Linked DNA regions of Candidatus Finniella inopinata. The protein of the gene in region 1 interacts with the protein of each later gene in a pairwise test. Links are inferred from orthologs where the notes say so. Each region holds a gene or a part of one and is shown in the gene's direction. Other genes may lie near its edges.

The links.
Region 2: the proteins of rlmN (region 1) and ftsZ interact in binary tests that used the Escherichia coli proteins (3 or more experiments, as listed by UniProt). The link is inferred for Candidatus Finniella inopinata from one-to-one orthologs.

What each region holds. Positions count from the first base shown.
Region 1 is NZ_SCFB01000005.1:65,426-68,724, reverse strand. Bases 216-3,183 are described here. They hold rlmN (dual-specificity RNA methyltransferase RlmN), read left to right. Parts: upstream 216-1,133; coding sequence 1,134-2,234; downstream 2,235-3,183. Other genes in these bases: EQU50_RS03915 (phenylacetate--CoA ligase family protein), read left to right, coding at 2,335-3,183; EQU50_RS03925 (hypothetical protein), read left to right, coding at 804-1,088; EQU50_RS03930 (hypothetical protein), read left to right, coding at 216-657. Also shown: more of EQU50_RS03930, read left to right, coding at 73-215; more of EQU50_RS03915, read left to right, coding at 3,184-3,299.
Region 2 is NZ_SCFB01000002.1:49,589-52,885, reverse strand. Bases 167-3,132 are described here. They hold ftsZ (cell division protein FtsZ), read left to right. Parts: upstream 167-915; coding sequence 916-2,349; downstream 2,350-3,132. Other genes in these bases: EQU50_RS01075 (helix-turn-helix transcriptional regulator), read left to right, coding at 2,995-3,132; def (peptide deformylase), read left to right, coding at 2,356-2,862; EQU50_RS01090 (tetratricopeptide repeat protein), read right to left, coding at 167-496. In the rest of the region: more of EQU50_RS01090, read right to left, coding at 1-166; more of EQU50_RS01075, read left to right, coding at 3,133-3,297. UniProt on the Escherichia coli protein: Essential cell division protein that forms a contractile ring structure (Z ring) at the future cell division site. The regulation of the ring assembly controls the timing and the location of cell division.

The sequences.
Region 1 (3,299 bases):
TATTTCCTTCAGTTGCTGTCTTTTATACAACACTCAGGAGCTAAAAAACTCTCTTAACTTTGTGTCCAGTTTTTGGGGTGCAGGGCAATTCACCCCGACCTCTCTTCAAGAACACCTTCGCTGGTTGACGCGCAAAGCGAGCCCCATATTCACTTGACATTGAACAACACAGAGGATGTGTATGCTGAGGACTCGGTTGTAGAGACACGACAAAGCATTCTTGCATCCCCCAATTCCAGACAATACGCATATCAGAATTTGAAAACACAGATAGAAGATAGAAAGATTACAGACGAGAAATTGTTAAACATACTCTTTGCGCGTTGGCTTCTTGATCCAGATTTGGACAAACTCCATTTGGGATCAAATGAACCCAGTTTAGCTTGTGTTTTAATGAAAGTGATCCGTCCTTATGACGCAGTATACGATATTGTTGGTATCAGTAAAGATGCTGATAAAGATGTTTTCAAAGGCTGCTTTCGACAGTTAGGCAATGAGATATTTCAACTGGGTTGGTCTAAACATGATTATGAACAGGATAATATTTTTTTCAATCGTTCTCGTTTATACGAAAGCTTCAGTAAATCCCTACACGACCTGAAAAATATGAGCTTGCCAAGTGATATGCCAGTCCAAGCTTGCTGCACGTTACAATAGTTTTACTTCAATCCAAATAAAAAATATTCGATAATCTTTTGCAAAATCTTTATAAAATTTTTACTAAATAGGTTATTTTTTTTCTATTAGTAACTTTTATGGTCAAATTAAAATTTTCTATGTGTTTCAAGCGCAAGGTCTTATCGTTGATTTTTTCCCTTTTTCTCTGTTCGATCGTTTATGGATCTGACCAAGATGATATCTTCGATGATGAAAATTTCCCTGTCACTTTCGATAACAAGCTTCCTGAAAATGATAAATTGCTTCGCCCCATAGCCGTAAAAATAGCCATTTCTTTAAGCGAAACTTCTGCCCCCATTCCTTCTGTTAAATGCAAAGCACCAATGAAAGAAGCCACAGAAACGGGTGATAATGGCTTTTCGGAGATCTTTGCAGACAACTGTCAGAACAACACTTGCATTGTGAATTAGCGTTACCTATATGTTAAGGAAACTAACACACATAAAGCTGCCGGCATGCCCCTTCAAAACATCATTGGCCTAAGCCGTGAAGAACTGATCACCCATTTTCAAGCGCACCAAATACCGAAATTTCGGGTGCAGCAGGTTTGGAACTGGGTTTATCACCACGGCGTGACCAACTTTGATCGTATGCTAAATATATCAGCCGCCATGCGCCAACAGTTGCAGGAAGTGTTTGTTATAGAGCGCCCCCAGATCGCCACCTCGCAGGTTTCTAATGACGGCACGCAAAAATGGTTGCTGCGATTCAATGATAATCAAGAGGCCGAGACGGTTCATATACCAGAGGTTGACCGGGGAACCTTATGCGTCTCCTCGCAAATTGGGTGCACGTTAACCTGTAAATTTTGCCACACGGGAACCCAAACCCTGGTCCGAAACCTAACCTCTGCCGAAATTGTGGGCCAGATGATGGTGGCCCGTGATGTGTTTGGGGAATGGCCGTCGCCCGTGGGTAACCGGCACGTATCGAACATCGTCATGATGGGCATGGGCGAGCCGTTGTACAATTACGAAAACGTCAAGAAGGCGCTGCTCATTATTATGGATAACGAGGGGATCTGTTTGTCGCGGCGGCGCATTACCCTGTCAACATCGGGCGTGGTGCCCATGATGCAAAGGTGTGGCGAAGAAATTGGGGTGAATCTGGCTGTCTCGCTGCATGCTGTGCGCAATGACGTTCGTGATCACCTGGTTCCCTTGAACAAGAAGTATCCGGTTGAGGATTTGCTTGATGCCTGCAGGCATTATCCAGGGGCCAGCAACTCGCGGCGCATCACATTTGAATATGTCATGTTGAAAGATGTGAACGACAGCAATGCGGACGCCAAGGAATTGCTGCGCCTGATTCGGGGGATTCCCGCCAAAATTAACCTGATCCCTTTTAACCCCTGGCCCGGGTCGACCTTTGAATGCTCATCAGCGATGCGTATTGAAGAATTTGCCAGTATTATTCAAAGGGCCGGCTATCCGTCGCCCGTTCGAACCCCCCGCGGGCAAGACATTCTGGCCGCCTGCGGACAATTGAAATCGGCCAGCGAACGACAAAGGAAAAGTAAGTTGGTGGAGGCAGGTACACCGATGGCAGCTGCTTGAAGCACCCCACCAGAGCTCCGTTAATGAAATATTAATTTTAACAATTTATCTTAAAATAAGAGGTTTTTTAATGCGCGTTATGTGATCGGTGATAAAGAAAATGATTATCAATAAGTCTCCAATCACATTATTAAAAAGCTTGGGCGATAAAAGATTGGCCCAATTCCATGCAGAGCGCGCTTTTAAAAACGTCAAGGCTTACGCGCATTTTTTAGAAGGAAAGGGTTTAACAACCCTCCCCGCGGCTTTTGAAACGCTTCCGTTAATGAATAAGCAAAACTATTTATTAGCATCTAATTATTTTGAGCTTCTTGCTGACGATCACCACAAAGAAACCTTATATCTGCGTTCCTCAAACTTAAAAAATTCTTTTTTTTGGCCTCAATACAACACAACAGCCATGAAAGGCCTTCTTTTAAGAAGCTATGCCGAACTGAATTATAATATCTATACAGCGCCAACAGCTTGTATCATCGCCGCATCTTTAGGAAGCTGGGCAGGTGGCACCAGTTTTGCCTATTACGCTGAAAACGTATCCGACATTACCGAATATCCTTTCTCTGTTTTTACAGCCGGCAATAATATCGATGAAATTATCGAATTCATTCTAAAATATGAACCTCTGTACGAACAATTTTTGTTAGTTCTGTGCCCTTCTTTTATAACGTATATTCTTGATACCGTTGACAGCCTGGGCCTGCACGCAAAATTTCCCTTTCACAAATTAAGATTCAGTACCCTTGGTGAACCCTTTAATGAATCATTCAGAGAGCATTTAGACACGCTTTGTTGCCCAGCGGGCGCCGGGGTCGCAACCTCCATGCTCTCTATTTATGGAAGCGCCGACACAGACCTTCTGGGGGCTGAATCTCAGGCCTCTGCCGCTATTCGTAAACTTCTTTACCAAGACAAGTCCCTTGCCACCAAAATGGGGTACAATGGGATCCTGCCCAATTTTTTTCATTTTTATGCAATCGACTATTACATCGAAGAAATTGGCGGCGACCTGTGTATCACCAAATGGCAAGGAATTCCCCTTATCCGTTACAATTTGCATGACTCCAT
Region 2 (3,297 bases), on another replicon or contig:
TTTTTGCACTAAGGGCTCTGCTCTTATAACTCCAGATAGCAATATTCGTGGCTATTGTAGACCACTCTTGACGCTCTGCATGTCTTTGCAAAATTTTGTAAACCAACTTGATGGCTTCATCATATTGTTTTGTAAGGTAGAGCGCCCATCCTACAGTTAACAACACTGGGGTGGTGCTTTGGTCAGGGGGGGTGCCTAGTTTTGCCAGAGTTTGTTGAAAACTCTCAAGATGAAATACGTCAACAAAACGATTGATTCCGTCTTTTTGTTCTACAATTAAATCAAAATCACAAAGGAACTGCGCAGGGCTATCTTTCAAAAAGTTATGCAGATCCTCCCAAAGAATTGGTTCCTTTTTTTCGAGTTTTGACACTAGAAAACCGCTGCTTCTTTTGCTTGCAAGAGACATCATATCTGGTTTGATGTCTGATGAAGCGGCATATGTAAGGCCCTGCAAGATCAACGTTAAGGACAATATTTTTACTATGGAATGCATGTATACTTTTTCCTCTGAAATGCTTGTTTTGGTTATGAATTTAGACTCGTACTGATATGTGTTAAAAACAGCTGCGTATAAAAGTATGAGACAATATCGATCTAAGTTCCATATGCAAAAAAGGCTTTTAAGGATAAAGCCGGAAGCTCTGATCCTGCCTTTTTTAATTATATTGGCATATGATCTATTGTTGTTGAAACGTGTTAGTTATTTTAGCTTTATTTTCTTAAATTTTTTTATCAAATAAAAAAAAGGTCTTTTGATATAAATTAAGGTGGATTTTTTCTTAAAGAAGCAATAAAGATAAAGGGTGTGATCAAGCTAAATATCATTGGTCAATTAAAATTTTTTATAATAAAATTTTACCCAACGACTTTAGGTTCCCCCAACGCTTTTTTGTAAAAGGATTATTGCTAGCTATGAACGGACATAAATCAAATACTCATGAACTTGACCTTAGACCACGCATTTCAGTTATAGGTGTTGGTGGAGCGGGGGGGAACGCTGTTAATAATATGATCCGGGCTAAGCTGGAGGGGGTGGAGTTTGTCGTCGCAAACACAGATGCGCAATCCATGGACCAGTCGTTGGTTATGCCTGAAAAACGTATTCAATTGGGACTGCATATTACCCAAGGTTTGGGCGCAGGATCTAAGCCAGATGTAGGACGTGCGTCCGCTGAAGAATCTTTAGACGAGGTTCTGGGGCATTTGCGGGGTAGCAACATGGTCTTTATCACGGCTGGCATGGGGGGTGGCACCGGAACAGGGGCAGCGCCCGTGATTGCCCGTGCTGTCAGAGAAAGTGGGATCTTGACTGTGGGTGTGGTCACAAAGCCTTTCAATTTTGAAGGGACACACCGTACCAGAATGGCTGAAAAAGGCATTGAAGAATTACAACAATACGTCGATACCCTGATCATTATTCCCAACCAAAATTTATTCCGGGTTGCCAACGAACACACAACGTTTGCTCAAGCCTTTGAAATGGCTGATAACGTTTTATGCTCTGGCGTTAGAAACGTGACCGATTTGATGATGCGACCTGGTCTTATCAATCTGGACTTCGCTGATATCAGAGCGGTTATGGCTGAAATGGGCAAGGCGATGATGGGTACTGGTGAGGCCGAGGGTGATCGCCGTGCGGTCGAGGCTGCTGACATATCGATTGATAATCCATTGCTTGATGATGTCTCGATGAAGGGCGCCAAGGGTGTTTTGATCAACATCACCGGTGGCTATGACATGACGTTGTACGAAGTTGATGAGGCTGCGAACCGGGTGCGCGAGAACGCCGACCCTGAAGCGAACATTATTTTTGGTTCCACCTTTGATGAAAAATTAAATGGGCGTATTCGTGTTTCTGTGGTTGCCACAGGCATTGGATCAAGTTTGGCTCAGCAAGCAGCGTGGAGAAATGCCGCCGCTGAGCAGATGTCTTCGTCTGCCTATATGGCAAAAGGACCAACGGTTAATGCTGCGCCTGCAGAGTCCTTGCAAAATGCAAGGCATGCTGTTTCGGCCGAACTAGATTTAGCAGCTTCACAAGAGGCACCTGCTCCAGCGGCTCCGTTAGGAACCAACCAGCAAGGCTACTATTCATCTCCAGCACCGTCTACAGCTCCTTTGGATATTCCCTCATACCAACAACAATCCCCTGGGTATGCTGAGCCATCGCCTAAGGTTGAGAGGAAACGATCTCCCTCTTTGTTTGAAAGGTTCACAGGGGTTGGACGTCAGCGTTCTCAAGAGGCTTCTATGGCTGAACAGACTTCAAAGGCACAACCTTCCGAAGATGACAGGGATCATGACGTTTTGGATATTCCAGCCTTTTTACGTCGGGGGAATCAGTAAGCACTCATGGCTCGTTTGACTGTTCTTACCGTCCCTGATGCTCGTTTGCGAGTGAAAGCTGTACCCATCTTGGGTGTGGATGACAACATTCGGCAGCTTATGGATGATATGCTAGAGACCATGTATGCTGAGGATGGGGCGGGGCTTGCTGCAACGCAGGTCGGAATTAATAAACGCGTGGTCGTGTTGGATTTGGAAGACCATGCGCCAGGCCTTGGTCCCTTAAAAATCGCCAACCCGGAAATAGTTTGGCGATCGGAAGACGTCCAAAAAAACTGGGAGGCTTGTTTGTCAGTACCAGGCCAAAGTGCACAGGTAGAGCGGCATACGGCCATTCGTTTGAAGTATCTGGATGAAAATAATACGACTCAGGAAAAAGACTTTGTCGATTGGGTCTCAGTTTGTTTACAACACGAAATTGATCATTTGCAAGGTGTTTTATATGTTGATCACCTATCGGCGTTAAGGCGAAATTTGTTAATTGAGAAGGCCAAGAAATTCAAGGCTTCTTAGTTATTTTATTGGCGAACCGTGCGTAAGTATTTTGAATTAATTTCAACTTTTATGGATTGCCAGGATTGTTTGCATAGGGATAATGTGTGAATTGGCCTCGTGCAAAATATGACGTTAGTTTGGTAAAAATTCATGAACAATTACAGAAGTGTTAAAGAATATAACCAGTCAATTCAAAAAAAACTTTCGGAAATTGCAAAACCCCTTGAAGACAATCTTTCTATTCGGTTTTTGACATACAGGCGTTTTTATAACGATGGGAATCTTCTTTATTTGTTTAATCACGAACAGTGGATGGATTATGTTCTTGGTTCATCAAATTGGGTCAGTTCAAGTTTTAAAAAGAAAATAAAACTGACAACGGAACAAGCCTTAATCGACAATGTATGGAGTGAAAAAGTTGATCATGAAGACCCTATTTTAGGTTCCCTTTAT